One region of the Alteromonas sp. KUL150 genome, then DNA from elsewhere that is predicted to be linked to it. Evidence: predicted binding sites of a transcription regulator. Region 1 holds the regulator's gene; each other region holds the start of a gene.
What was found. Region 1 encodes sigma-54, which starts transcription at its own class of promoters, with help from an activator protein. Its sites were predicted from a motif close to GTTGGCACGNNNNTNGNNT; they were not measured.

Region 1 (5,198 bases):
TACATGACCGAGCGCCATACCCCGAATAACAAGAGTTAGTGTCTGGTTACCAGCCACGCCGCCCATGCTCGGTACGATAGTATTTAATATAGCTAATACGGCGAGCTGGCTTAGCGTGGCTTCAAATAAGTCACTTACCATTGCAGCCATTAGCGCAGTCACTAAATTAACTGCCAGCCAAACGGAACGGCGTTTAGTACTTTGCATAACAGGCGCAAAGGTATCTTCATCATCATCAAGACCCGCCATACTCATCATTGAGTGTTCAGCGTCTTCACGAATGATATCAACTACGTCATCAATGGTAATTCGCCCCACTAAGCGATGATTTTCATCAACTACCGGCGCTGAAAGCCAATTATAACGCTCAAACAGGCTTGCCACTTCATCATCTGGCATGTTTACCGGAATGGCTTCCGACTCTTCGTCCATAACGTCTGATACTTTGTCGTCAGTGTCAGCAGTGAGCAAACGGGCCACGGGAATAATACCAACTAAATTATCCGTTCTATTAACCACATAGAAGGTGTCTGTATTTTCCGGTAACTCTCCTTTTAAGCGAATGTAGCGAAGAACTACATCAATGGTTACATCTGGACGCAAGGTAATGGTATCGGTGTTCATGATGAAACCAGCGGTTTCTTCACCGTAAGATAGCGCTTGCTCTGCACGTACGCGGTCTTGTGCATCCATTGAATCAAGAATGTCTGCCAACACGGGTTCAGGAAGGCTACTCAGCGTTTCTGCCAAGTCATCGGTATCCATTTCTTCAAGTGCATCAACCACATTGGCGGGGAGCATCTTTGTGATAATACCGTTTCGAACATCATCAGATAGTTCTTCTAAAATATCACCGTGAAAGTCGCTATCAATCAGCTCCCAAAGCTCATCACGAGTCCGGCTGGGGCTCGACTCAAGTATGTGGGCAACATCAGATGGGGGCAATTCGAGCAGAAGCTTACGTACAGATACAAATTGCCCGTTTACTAACGCAGCATTGAGTGTGCGTAGCTGTGTTTGTACGTATTTAGAAACAAGCGCTTCTGCCATAAGGCGTTATTCCTATAGGGTGAAAAAATAAACGGTGCAGGCGTTAACGCCTAAGTGGCCGTAGAGTATCGCAATTATAATGATCCTGTCATGACAATTGCATAGCTTTTGCGCAAGATTTGATAAATACCAGACTGAAAGTATATTAAGTAATCAATTAGACGTGTGACTACTCGTCTTCATTAAACCTGCCTTCTATTAACTGCTCGATAGCAGCAAGCGCGTCTGTGGCATCAACACCGTCAACAATAACATCGACTTGCTCACCCTGATGACTTTCCAGCATCATTAAGCCAAGAACACTACTGGCGTCGGCTTCCTTGTCGCCTTTTTTCAGAATGATCTTGGCGTCAAATTGATTTGCAAGTTTAACAAGCTGTGTAGCTGCTCTAGCATGCAGGCCGAGCTTGTTTACAATAGTGAGCGTTTTTTGAATCGTCATTATTGGTTTAACTCCCTATGGCGAATTTGAACATCTGGATGAATTTCGCCGAAGGTTTTAGATAAAGTCTGAGCGATATATACCGAGCGGTGCTGCCCGCCGGTACACCCTATTGCGACGGTGACATAGCTTCGGTTGTTGCGCTCTAAATGAGGTAGCCATGTGGTTATCAGGTTTTGAATTTGCCAAATGAACTTGGTTACCACTGGTTGTGAGCCTAAGAAGACTTCTACCGGTGCATCAAGGCCAGTAAGGTGCTTAAGGTCGGGCTCCCAATGAGGGTTTGGTAGAAAGCGTGCGTCAAAAACATAGTCGGCGTCTTTTGGTATACCGTGTTTGAAGCCAAATGATTCAAATACCAATACAAGACGAGAGCTTTTTTTACCAAGAATGCGCTCTCGAATTAACTCCGCGAGTTGATGTATTGTTAGCTTATCAGTATCTAAATACAGGTCTGCTCTTTCTACAATAGGCGCAAGTAGTGCAGATTCGGCTTTTATTGCCTCAAAAAGTGATTTGTTAAGTTTGGCGAGAGGATGAAGACGACGGGTTTCGCTAAAGCGTTTGACGAGTACATCGTCGCTTGCGTCGATATAAACAATCGTCATCGACCAAGATGAGGGTAGATAATCAAGTATCTCGACTAGGTCATCAGGGTTCTTAGGTAAATTTCTGACATCAATACTCACCGCGACTTGATCGTATTCATCAACAACCGTGTGAGTGAGGGTAGGGAGTAGATTTACCGGAATGTTGTCAACACAGTAATAGCCTAAATCTTCTAGTGCTCGTAGCGCCACAGATTTACCAGAACCCGAACGACCACTGATTATAATCAGCTTCACCTCATTTCTCCCTAATAGACTGGTTTTATCTTGTTTGCGTTATCGATTGAAACGGCTCAATTGCCCAAATACAAACGGGCATTAGAAATTAACATAATGCAGAGAGGATCTCATCGCTCTTTGTAGCGCGGCGTATTGCCTTAATCGTCTCTTTGTCGCTCAGTTTACCGGCAACTGTTGCCAAGGTTTGTAAATGCCCTTCGGTTTGCTCTTCAGGAACCAGTAAAGCAAAAAATATATCTACCGGCTTTTCATCTAAGGCGTCAAAATCTATAGCCGGTGTACAGGTTACGACAATTGCAATTACTTTATCGAGACCCGCTAAACGTCCGTGAGGCAAGGCAATACCGTTACCGATACCCGTGCTTCCCATACGCTCTCGAGACATTAGACTGTTGAGTACCGTCGCCGAGTCGATGTTCTCATTATTTTTGGCGGCAATATCTGCGATTATCTCAAGAATTCGTTTTTTACTATTACACTGAACCGCACATTCAGTGCGGTCCAGACTTACGATGGCTTGTATGTCCATGCTTAATTAACTACTAATGTTTTTTCAGTTTTTCCTTATGCTTGATTACTTGCCGGTCGAGTTTATCAACCATGCTGTCAATCGCCGCATACATGTCGGTGTTTTCTGAGGATGCGAATACTTCTGCGCCACTTAAATGAACAGTCGCTTCGGCTTTTTGATTTAATTTTTCAACGTTCAGGATGACATGCACATTAGAAATGTGATCAAAGTGACGTTCAAGTTTGCTGAACTTCGTATCGACATAATTACGCAAAGAGTCGGTGATTTCGACATGATGACCAGTAAGGTTGATTTGCATATTTCGTCTTCCTTATATTATAGAGCCCGTTTAAATAAGGCTTTTGCGTTGGTTCGACGGCGGGATCGATAACGATTCCCGGTATTTTGCTATTGTCCGCCGAGCGACTTTTATGCCTTGCTCGGCCAACAATGAAGCAATCTTGCTATCACTTAGCGGCTTGCTAACATTTTCAGCGGCCACCAGCTTCTTGATCAATGCTCGAATAGCGGTGGATGAACACTCACCACCAGACTCTGTCGCAACGTGACTTGAAAAGAAGTACTTCAGTTCAAAAATACCACGTGGTGTGTGCATGTATTTTTGCGTCGTCACACGAGAAATAGTCGATTCGTGCATATCTACCATTTCTGCGACATCATTTAACACCATTGGTTTCATCATTTCCGGGCCGTGCTCGAAAAAACCCATCTGCTGCTGCACAATGCAATTCGCAACCTTCATCAGGGTTTCATTGCGTGACTCTAGGCTCTTTATGAACCACTTGGCTTCTTGCATGTGTGAGCGGATGAATTGAGAGTCGCTACTGTTCTTTGCACGACGACTCATCGCAGCGTACTGTTGATTCACGCTTAATTTAGGCAGGCTGTCGGGGTTTAATTCTACCACCCAACGACCATTCTTTTTGGCGACTGAAACATCAGGAATAACATATTCAGGCTCTTTAGTAACTAAAGCACTACCTGGGCGAGGATTCAAGGTTTGTAACAAACGCATAGCCTCACGCAGCTGATCTTCCTTCAGGCGACTCTTACGCATTAACGTGCGATAGTCTTTGCTACTAAGAAGGTCAGAGTACTCTTCGATTAACTGCTTCGCTTCAGCGAGCCACGGCGTATCGTCTGAAAATTGGCGAAGCTGAACCATTAAACACTCTTGAGGTGTCCGTGAACCAGAACCAATGGGGTCGAACATTTGAATACGCTTTAATACGCACTCTACTTCGTCCATCTCTATAGGCTCTTCTAAGTCATCATCGTTTACCGCATCAAGAATTTCTTCAAGAGAGACGGTTAGATAGCCAGATTCATCAATCGAGTCAATAATCGCCGTTGCAATTGCCCGGTCAGTTTCCGAGAAATGGGTCAGGCGCATCTGCCAAGAAAGGTGTTCTTGAATATCGTCAGTAGTTTCGCCTTGGAAAATCTGTTCATCATCACTTGATGGACCTGGCGCTGGCGCTGAAGATGCGGAATAATACTCATCCCACGTACTGTCGATAGGCAACTCGTCAGGGAGATCGTTTTTTTCTAACGCATCTCCGGCTTCCAGGGTGTCGCTTGATGCAGTAGCAGACGCTTCTGATGCTCCATCATCATTATCGAGATTGTTCTTTTCTGATTGAGGCTCGTCATTACCTTCCTCAACTTCTAACAGTGGGTTAGAGTCAAGCGCCTCTTGAATCTCCTGTTGAAGATCAAGAGTAGACAGCTGCAGCAATTTAATAGCCTGCTGAAGCTGAGGTGTCATGGTAAGTTGTTGGCTAAATTTTAGCTGTAAAGATGGTTTCATCTACGTCTTATTTAAATGCTCTAAATTGAATATACCAGAGCGAAATTGAAAAATGACAATTCGGTTACATTAACTATAGCCTGAATTGTTCGCCTAGGTATACATCCCTTACTTTTTGATTACTTAAAACCTGTTCCGCTGTTCCTTGCGCAATAAGCTCGCCATGACTCACAATGTACGCTTTTTCGCAAACATCCAATGTTTCTCGTACGTTATGGTCAGTGATAAGGATACCAATTCCTCTATCACGAAGATGTTGTATTATCTTCTTTATATCATTAACTGATATTGGATCAACACCAGCGAATGGTTCGTCTAATAAAATAAATTGTGGATTTGCCGCTAACGCTCGTGCTATCTCCACCCGGCGTCGCTCACCACCCGACAAACTCATACCCGCACTATTACGTATATGGTTGATATTAAATTCATCAAGTAGTGCGTCAGCTTCTTCTTCTTGCTGGTGTGAATTTAAATCTTTACGAGTTTGCAAAATTGCCATGATATTTTCGTGAA
Region 2 (5,198 bases), on a different contig from region 1:
TGTAGGGCTTGCTTCTTCAGTGCTTCTATCATGTATTGGCGCATTTTAAATTTTTGAAGCTTACCTGTTACTGTCATGGGATATTCTTTTACAACACTGATGTATTTGGGCACTTTAAAGTAAGCAAGCTTAGACTTAAGGTAGTGGCGTATTTGCTCTTCATCTATGTGTTGGTTTTCCTTTGCTTTAATCCATAGGCAAACCTGCTCTCCATACTTATCATCAGGAATGCCGAATACAGCGGCGTCAGACACATCCGCGTGTTGGTATAAGACTTCTTCTATCTCTCGTGGATAAATGTTTTCACCACCGCGAATAATCATATCTTTTATTCTACCGACAATAGTCACATAGCCTTCATCGTCCATTTCTCCTAAGTCGCCAGAGTGAAGCCAGCCTTCATGGTCTATCGTTGCTTTTGTTTTAGTCTCGTCCCCCCAATAACCCTTCATCACACAGTAACCTCTGGCACATATTTCACCTGGCTCTCCAATTGCCACGGTATTACCTTGCGTATCAATAATCTTCACTTCTGTATGAGGCATAGCGCGGCCTACGGTTTTAACTTGTTTTTCAAAAGGCGAGTCTATGTCGGTAATATGATTAATAGGGCTACACTCTGTTTGACCATAACCTATCACTACTTCTGTCATATGAAATTCGCTGTGCACTTTACGCATAAGTTCTTCTGGGCAAGTGCTTCCCGCCATCACACCAGTTCTTAAAGAAGATAAGTCAAAGCTCTTGAACGTCGGAAGTTCAAGCTCCGCGATAAACATGGTTGGAACACCGTGCAATGCCGTGCACTTTTCTTCTTCCACAGTGCGGAGAGTTGTCTCGGGGTCGAAAGACTCGCCTGGAAATACAGCACAGGCACCAGATGCGACACAAACCAAGCTACCTAAAACCATTCCAAAACAATGATAAAGAGGGACAGGAATACAAAGTTTGTCTTTGTGGGTGAAGCGCATAGCTTGTGCTACAAGTAAGCCGTTGTTAAGAATATTTCGGTGCGTTAAGGTCGCGCCTTTAGGATTGCCTGTAGTACCTGAGGTAAATTGAATATTAATATCATCGTTGGCGCTTAACGTGTTTTCGATTTCAGTTAACTGCCTTTTTAATGTATCTGTAGGCGTGATTTGCAACGTGGAAAAAGGTTTTAATCCGACTACTGGCTCGTTGCCTATTGTATAAACTTGTTTAAGTGAAGGTAGCTTTGAACATACGAAAGCGTTGCCTTCTTCCATATTTCTTAGTTCTGGAGCAAGCTCTTGTAACATCGAGACATAATCGGATTGTTTAAATGATTGCGCCATGATGAGGAACTTAACTTCGACATTGTTCACTGCAAAAGCTAATTCGTCAGGCCGATAGGCAGGGTTTAAGCACACCATAATTGCGCCAATGCGAGCGGTGGCCATTTGAACGAGTGACCACTCTATATTGTTAGGCGACCAAATACCGACGCGATCACCGGGTTTTACGCCATCACTGAGTAACCCACAAGCGACGCTTTCTACTTGTTCCCAATATTCTCGATATGACCATCTAACATTTTGGTGTCTCACAACGATAGCTAAATTATTTGAATAATTGTCGACAATACGTTTTAAGTATTGCCCAATGGTCAACGATGTTAGTTCTGTGTTGGTAGGGCCATTGTACTCACTTTTTATTAGAGGAAATGAAGTTTCTAGCAGGGTTGTTGAATCCGTCATAACTTGTCTCCATATGCTTTCGCATCTACTTTTTAGTTGCATAACTATCGTTAGTTCACGCGATTTATGTTCAAGGCGTTGGCCACAAATAGATGTTTACCTTGCGTGAAAAATAGTGGCGTAAACAACTACTTCGAACTTTATTAACAATAGGTTTGCAAAATGGTTTTGTCGACAAGATGTTAGTCGTATATGGTGTTATGTACCGATGAATTTCGATGATTCGTCTCAGTCAGTAAAAGATACTGAGGAAATGGAAAGCATATTTGACAGGATTTTGACACTTATACGAAAAGGCTTCGCAATGTAACGAAGCCTTGAATAAAACCAGAGTATTGGACTTATATTGACCTATTCCGCATCAAGGTTTTTATAATAAGTTCTATACTCGATACGTGTAATGTATTTATCATCGTTTTCGTCCATAGACTCGAAGTCACCCTCTAGCTTGGCGGCTTCTAGTTCGGTTTTACTAATTTTACCGTCACTGTCCATGTCTATTTTTGTGAATTTGTCGTCTGCGCTTGCTGACATTTCAGTGCGCAATTCCTTATTCTTCTCGGAGATCATTTCGCCGTCATCTTTCGAGAATAGTTCAGGGTTCCCTTTTTCTCTTAACATTGCATCATTAGTGCCTTCGGTCTGGACCTGTGTAATTATTTCGTCACTAAACATTGAAGGCTTTTCGTCAACAAATGCATTAAACTCAGCGCGACTCACCATACTGTCGCCATCGGTATCCATTTTAGACACTAATTGACTATTCATAACACCAGACGACTCCGAGCCGACGATGTAACCATTACTATCCTTGTCTAGGGCATCAAAGCCCATTGAAATTTTTTCTTCGTGATGTCCTGCGAAAGCTGAGGCAGAAAGTGTGGCAGTAATAACTGCACTGGTAATCAAACTAAATTTTGTGATCTTCATAATCAAATTCCTTCTGTTTTTTCATTGCGAACGCGGGCTCTCAATTGCCCTAACCACTAAATGGAACGCATGTTGATGAAGTTGTGACTTCACTCAAACCGATTTAGTTACTCATAGTGTTTTATTCACTTGTTGTGCCAAAGGATTAAGTTTATGAAAAGTAAGGATAAGAAGATTTTATTAACTTCAGAGAGCAACGTGTTTTTGTTAATTTGTCACATCATCTGAAAGATGTTCATACAAAATATTTACGCCTAAAACAAGGTTAGCTGGTCGTTAGCGATGTGTTCAAAGCTTGCACCGATGAGCGGTAAGATACTATCTGCTATAGGTTGAATTTGTTTTTCGATGTAGTGATCATAGTGTAATGGTGCAGACACCGTCTCTATCGTTTGCGGGCCTTGAACCGTAACAACATATGCTATTGTGGTATTCGATTGATAGCGTAAGGGCAAGCCCTGCTCCCTGAAAAGTTCATCGGCACGTCTCGCTGCTTTCACATGAGGTGGAAGGGACTTGGTGTAGGATGATAGGGGCTTTCGCAAACGCTTTTTGTAAACCAATTCATCGTCCATTTGCCCTGATTTGACCGCATTTAGCGTGTCGCTAATGTACTTTTCTATTGGCTGGCCTGAAAATACTTTCTTATACAACTGATATTGAAAAGACTTTGCTAAGGTAGTCCAGTCAGAGCGCACATTTTCTAAGCCTTTAAAAATGAGTTCGTCACCCCTCATTCCCGCGTAGCGTTTTTTACTCCCTTCCGTTGAGCCTCTGATTGTAGGCATAAAAAACGTAGAAAAATGCGATTCAAACTCAATTTCCAAATGACAATCTATCTCGAAACGCTCCCTTAGCAATGCCGTCCATTTCTTATTGATAATTTCAGCAAGCTTTATTCCTGTCTTTCCTGGTGAACCTAAAGTGTCATTTCCTTCCACGTGGACAAAGGTTGAGTCGGTATCGCCGTAAATAACTTGATAACCTAACTCTTCAATCCATCCGGCAGTAGTCTGCATGATCTCATGACCACGAAGGGTAATTGAACTGGCGAGTCGTGGGTCGTAAAAAGGGCAGCCGCCGCTGCCTAATACACCATAAAATGAGTTCATTAATATCTTAATGGCTTGTGAGCGCGGGGAATCCTTTTGTTTTTTTGCTTCGTCACGTTGAAGCCAGAGATTTTCGATAATTGCTGGAAGAAAGTGGATGGTTCGACTAAATACTGCACCTTTGAAGCCCTCAATCGCGTTCTCCGGTGACTTCAATCCTTCTGCCAATCCCACAGGATCTATTTTAAATGTTCGTATGATAGACGGGTACAAGCTCTTAAAATCGAGAACTAAGACATCTTTATAAAGGCCTGGCTGGGAACGCATAACGTATCCCCCTGGGCTTGCCAGCCCTCCATTTTCTGGTCTAACACCAGCGACATAGGCACGGCGATGGAGCTTGGGTAGGTAAACATTGAGAAACGCCGCCACTGATCCGCCCGGCCTGCTCATATCGAGGCCGGTTAACGTGCTTCGTAAAGCGAGGAAGTCGATAAACTGCGTTTTTTCCTGAATACGGTTTACCAGTTCTGTGTCTTTGAAGTTATAGTTCGCTAATGCAATAGGATCTTCATAATATAGGCGCTTTATAGCAGCAAGTTTGTCGCTTTCTTGAATAAGCTTGTTTTCACCCAGTAATGCTTCTGAAACGTGATCAAGTGAATAAGACTCAAACTGGTAAGTCATGGTTTTCAATGCTTCAATACCATCGATAACGCAGCGACCGGGTACATCGACCAGAGTCTGGTCCTCCCATTGCCGCACTGAAGCCTCCCGCGAGCGGCGTCCAATATTGAAATTTAAGTTATTCGCTTTCGTTCTACGAGCAAGCACAGCCATATCAAACTGCTTAACATTCCACCCTAAGATAATGTCAGGGTCGAATGTTGTTATATGCGTGAAAAATGCATTAAGAAGCTCTCGTTCAGATTCGACAACGATAAGTTGATAGGGATTTTCCTTCGCCGCGGTGAACTGGTGTTTAGAAAAACCAGGAGGACAAACCAGTATTACAATATTCAATCCGTCACCGGACAAAGCAATGCTGAACAGTTCTTCGTTTTCGCTACATTCAATATCTATGCTGAGGGATGAAAATGTCGTTCTATACTCGCAAGATCTTATTTGTACATTTTCGATGGTATCAATAAGCGGTTCATTATTTTTACTCTCAGAATTAAGCGCAGGAGCAACGAATTCAACGGCGCCATAAACAAACCGCTCCATCAGATAACGGTCGGCCACCCTAATATCAGCCTCATATAAAATAATGTCTTTTTCCCGCGCCAATTGACGCAACTGATGCATTTGAGTTTCCGTTTTGGTCTTGACGGTCGCTACTTTGGTTTGTTCTAGGGTGTAAAAACCATCGTCGGAAACGAAGAGTTTAAGCGAGATATGATCTGCTAGCTCTCTTAGTAACGGCTCCTGCTCTTCTGCTACAAAACAAGTGGGATTTTGGGGGGACGAGATGAGCTTCACAATTTGCTTTGCAGTT
Region 3 (5,198 bases), on a different contig from region 1:
GTATAGTTTCCGATACCAAGAACGGGTATCAAGATGGCGTCAATTTTTTCTAAGTACTCTTGCTCGCGCTGGCGCTCAATTTCATATTCTTTTCTTGCACGAGAACTCAGTGAGTCTTGTGAACCAGAGTTAAGCAAACGGCCGTTGCTGTCGGTGACCGTCACTTTTGAAGGCTCCATGTTTTGCACGGCAGACGCTACGATATCAACAACAGCGTCCACTTCCTCACCAGCAATCACTGCACCGCGCTTCGCCGTTAAAACAACCGTGGCCGACGCTTTCTTTTCTCTGCGCGCAAATACATTTTCTTTTGGCATCGCCAAGAGAACACGTGCTTTTTGAATACTGGCGATATCTTCGATAGTAGCGGCAATTTGTTGTTCTCGTGCGTGCTTCAGACGCTCCATTTCAACCCGCTGACTGACTCCAAATCCCATATCCTGCATGATGATATCGGTACCAGCATCAGATGTTTTTGTTAACCCTTGGCGGGTCATACCCAAACGTATATTTTGAAATTCATCGCTTTTTACGTAAACAATGTTTCCTTCAAGCTTGTATTCGATTTGGTTTGCGTCCATGTAATCCAGAGTTTCGATAAGCTCCTGGGTTTCCATTTTTGCAAGAGGACGATAATCTGGCTCTTGAGACCAAATAAGAATAAAAATAGCAATGGCCACACAGATAACGAGTACAACGACCAATGCCATTTGACGCATCATGTCAGCACTGCCCAACGTATCCATAAATCCAGATTTATTTTCCGGCTCGTTGTCTACCGTTTGATTTTGATCAGGAACCGTTAGGTTTGTACCTGTTGCTTCAGCCATAACCTACTCCACCTATACCGGCATGTTCATTATTGTTTTATAGGCTTCAAGTACTTTATTTCGTACTTGAACGGTCGCTTCAAAGGCAATGCCTGACTTTTCTTTCGTTAGCATTACCTGCGCTAAGCTAAGGCTAGGGTCCCCCATTTCAAAGCGTTGTTGTACGTCTTTGGACTCTAGCTGCATACTGTTCACGCCATCTACCGCATTTTTAAGCATGGTCGAGAAATCACTTGCAGAGCTATTGATCTCATTAAGCGACTGCTGCTGTTGAGGCTCATTAACTTGAAGACGAGTTTGTCCAATCATGTTTTGCATTTCTTGATACAAACTATTGGCTTTAACGTCCATACCTACTCCTAGTGTTTCTTTGATAACCGCCTAATTGATGGCGAAACGCATTATATAGAAGCGATTTTGCAAGGGCCTTGCCAACTTTTAAAACCCATTAAAATCATAAGGATAGAAAGCAAGAAAGGAGAAAAGCCAAATTAATGACGTTGTTTCAAGGAGCGGGAACAAAAAACCGCCGCCTTCTACACAACAGAGGCGACGGAAAGATAGTTAAAAGAACGATGGATGGAGCCGCTAGCCCTTACGCGGGTACTTCAATGCCGTCTTCACGCATTCGAGCAAGCTTATAGCGAAGGGTTCGGGGGCTAATACCTAGCTTTTCAGCCACGTCTTTTCGTTTACCGTTACACGATACAAGTGTATCAAGGATAATTTGATGCTCTTGATAACGAAGCTCAGAGCCTAGTTTGCTGTCTTCAACATGTTCTTGTACCGCCTCTAACGGTGCGGACATATCTTCATCAATCATAAGATCTGTGGCGTCTATTTCCTTATTTTCACACAAGATTAATGCACGCTGTACAACGTTTTCGAGCTCCCGCACGTTACCTGGCCAAGCATATTGAGACAGCTTATTACGCGCAGCAGCGCTCAAGCGTATTGTGCCTAACCCTTGCGAACTGGCGTGACGCTGGACTAAATGCTCAGCAAGAGGAACAATATCGCCTGGACGTTCACACAATGGTCGCCATTCAATCGGAAATACATTCAAGCGGTAGTATAAGTCCTCTCTGAACTCTCCCGCATCCACCGCCTTTCTTAAGTCTCTGTTGCTCGTGGCAATGACACGCACATTGAGTTTTACGGTTTTGCGGCCACCTAGTCGCTCAACTTCACGCTCTTGTAATACACGAAGGAGTTTAGCTTGCAGCGCCAAATCCATTTCGGTGATTTCATCAAGCAACAGCGTACCGTCTTGGGCTTGCTCAAACTTACCAGGGCACGCTTGAATAGCTCCGGTAAACGCGCCTTTTTCATAGCCAAACAGTGTAGCCTCAAGCATGTTTTCAGGAATTGCTGCACAGTTAATGGCAACAAAAGGAGCATCATTTCGCGGCGACTGATCATGAATATAACGAGATAACACTTCTTTACCGGAACCACTAGGCCCCATTACCATCACAGTAGCGTCTGACTTTGCCACCTTACGGGAAAGCTCTAATAGCTTGAGACTTGAAGGGTCAGCTACAATCGGCGTGCGCGATATTATTTTTTGCGCAGGTGCATATCGCCCTACCAAATTAAGAAGAACTTCTGGCGCAAAAGGCTTCGAGAGGTAATCGGTCGCACCATCTCTCATAGCCTGAACAGCATCGTCGATAGTGGCGTATGCAGTCATTAGCAACACAGGCATGTTAGGATATTTCGCTTTGATGTTTTTCAAAAGCGTAAGTCCGCTCATATCGCCCATTTGAATATCGCTCACCACCAAATCGACAGCGTGTGATGACAACATTAAAAGCGCCTGCTCTGCACAGTCAGCCTCTACCACATTATAGTTGCCAAGCAACAGCGTATCCAGGAGTGCCTCGCGTAAACCTGCGTCATCTTCAACAATTAAAATAGTAGTTTTAGACATGATTTTCTCCTATGACTTACGCAACGTGAGTCAACGAATTTGACGATTGGGTATGGACTTTAAAAGGTAAAGAAATACTAAAGCAGGCACCGCCCTGAGGCATGTCTAAAACACTAAGTGTACCGTTATGTGCATTCACCACCGATTTTACGACCGCCAAGCCCAAACCCGTACCGTGTGTTTTGGTTGTAAAAAACGGCTCAAATATTTTGTGTTTTAGCGAGTCAGGGACGCCAGGTCCCTTATCAACAATAGCGATATTTAAGCGTTCATTATTCATCGTTGCATTGACAACGATTCGCTCGCCTTTGCCAGTGACCTGACTGGCATTATGAATAAGATTTAAAACCGCGCCTTGAAGTGCAGTGAGATTTCCCGTTAACGTTGCTTCTTGATCAAATCCAGAAAAGAGGAGGGATTGCTGTGCTTGCGTTATCATTGATTGAGCGCTTCCTTCAACTGACGCTAAAAGGTCGCTCAAACTAATATTAGTGACCACCTGCTCTTCCCCCGATTTTGCGAAAAGCAGCATGTCGTTAACCTGACTCTCTAACTCTTTAAGTCGATCGCTCAGTTTATTTGCAAATTGTGTTTGCGCCTCTTCCCCTAAGCCTTTACGAGTTAGATTTGAAGCGTAAAGCATGGCAGCAGAAAGTGGAGTGCGTATTTGATGCGCAAGCGACGCAACCATTTTTCCAAGAGAAGATAAGCGCTGCATATGACTGACTCTCGCTTGTAGCTGTCGCGTTTCCGTCAAATCAGTAATTACGATAAGCTGCCCTGGTTCATTTTCAAGCGGCGTGATGGATAGCTTTACACGACGTCCATCGACCAATGAAACTTCATGGCCATCGTCGGCTCTCGGTTTGAAAGAACGTGTAATAATACGACGCCACACTTCCTCTTCTAGCGGCTCACCCAAAAGGGCCTTCGCCTGTTCGTTTGCCTGTCGAACCACGCCTTTGCCATCGAGAACAATTACGCCAGCCGGCATTACTTGAAGTAAATGCTCTAACCTGCTCGCCTGCAAACGCAATGAATCAATATCATCATAACTTGAGCTACAACCCTCGGCACGTGGCATCGCTGCCTCGACACTATCTAGTGTATAAGCTGACGTTGTGTAATCAGTAGAATGTGTGGTGCTGTCAAAAGCCATATAACCCTCGTCAAATTGCAGACGTTGTTCACTATGGCTTAGAGAAAGCAGGAGGCGTGCCAACTGCGAATTGATATATATTTCAAATATATACGAGGATTTTTAGAGGAAAGCGTAACGTCAATTACCTGACATTACGCATCTTCGGTGCGTTGAATATCGTACTTCCGCATTTTTTCAACAAGGGTTGTTCGCCGCATTCCAAGTTTGTCGGCAGCTCGCGCTACTACCCACTCTTGGTTGTCTAGGGCTTGCCGTATAAGGTTCACTTCAAGCTCAGAAAGATACTCTTTGAGATTAACGCCTTCCTCAGGTAATTCAGAAGAAACCAGGCTATTAAAACTTTGATTATTTGACTGGTTGATATCCTCTTCAGGCTCTTGTGCAGCCGCTTCAGCAAACAACTCGTTAAATGCCTCACGCTCAAGAATCTCTTCGGGATAGTCAGGTTCGTAAGCTTGCACATCACCATACTGATATTTTTCAGGCAAATCAGCGATGTCCACAATTTGTCCGGGATAGAGAATTGTTAGTCGCTCTACTAAATTCGATAGCTCTCTAACGTTACCTGCCCAGTCATGCTCCATAAGAGACGCAATGGCTTGCTCAGTAAAACGCACGGACTCAACGCCATCGCCCTGAATACGACTGTTCAACTCTTGTAGCAACAGGGGAATATCGTCTTTTCTTTGTCTTAAGGCAGGGCTGTCAATTGGGAAAACATTAAGGCGGTAGTACAAGTCCTCGCGAAACTTATCTTCACTGATCATGGTTTCCAAATTACGGTGGGTCGCCGCGATTATGCGAACGTTGCACTGCAGAGGCTTGTTCCCCCCTACCCGTTCGTACGTGCGTTCTTGAAGAACACGCAGCAATTTCACCTGCATTTGAAGCGGCATATCGCCAATTTCATCAAGAAATAGCGTACCACCTTCCGCTAATTCGAAGCGCCCTTTTCGCGCGCTGATCGCGCCTGTGAAGGCCCCTTTCTCATGACCAAACAATTCACTTTCTAACAATTCACCAGGAATGGCACCGCAGTTAACAGGTATGAAAGGACCGTCTTTACGCTCTGATAAAAAGTGTACGTTACGGGCAACGACTTCCTTACCCGTACCAGATTCACCTAGGATCAATACTGTGGCATCAGTAGGGGCAACTTGCTCTACTAAGCGGCGAACAATTTGAATTTGCTCGCTTTTGCCGATAAGGCTTCTAAACAATCGCGTTTTTGTACCCGCGGTGCGAGACAAGCTGGGTTTACGTCTAGAATATT

Region 2: the regulator sigma-54 is predicted to act here: its motif matches at 2,772-2,790, upstream of GVO62_RS15550 (EF-hand domain-containing protein).
Region 3: the regulator sigma-54 is predicted to act here: its motif matches at 1,248-1,266, upstream of fliE (flagellar hook-basal body complex protein FliE).

The regions. Positions count from the first base shown of each region.
Region 1 covers NZ_BLIJ01000033.1:56,482-61,679, forward strand. Annotated here, with positions in the region: gene mgtE (magnesium transporter) at 1-1,050, opposite strand, end outside; gene GVO62_RS07410 (HPr family phosphocarrier protein) at 1,220-1,492, opposite strand; gene rapZ (RNase adapter RapZ) at 1,492-2,337, opposite strand; gene ptsN (PTS IIA-like nitrogen regulatory protein PtsN) at 2,426-2,869, opposite strand; gene hpf (ribosome hibernation promoting factor) at 2,883-3,170, opposite strand; gene GVO62_RS07430 (RNA polymerase factor sigma-54) at 3,201-4,682, opposite strand; gene lptB (LPS export ABC transporter ATP-binding protein) at 4,756-5,198, opposite strand, start outside.
Region 2 covers NZ_BLIJ01000066.1:43-5,240, forward strand. Annotated here, with positions in the region: gene GVO62_RS15545 (AMP-binding protein) at 1-1,718, opposite strand, end outside; gene GVO62_RS15550 (EF-hand domain-containing protein) at 2,070-2,648, opposite strand; gene GVO62_RS15555 (DNA polymerase II) at 2,903-5,198, opposite strand, start outside.
Region 3 covers NZ_BLIJ01000050.1:68,419-73,616, reverse strand. Annotated here, with positions in the region: gene fliF (flagellar basal-body MS-ring/collar protein FliF) at 1-830, opposite strand, end outside; gene fliE (flagellar hook-basal body complex protein FliE) at 843-1,181, opposite strand; gene GVO62_RS11890 (sigma-54-dependent transcriptional regulator) at 1,426-2,763, opposite strand; gene GVO62_RS11885 (sensor histidine kinase) at 2,780-3,922, opposite strand; gene GVO62_RS11880 (sigma-54 dependent transcriptional regulator) at 4,057-5,198, opposite strand, start outside.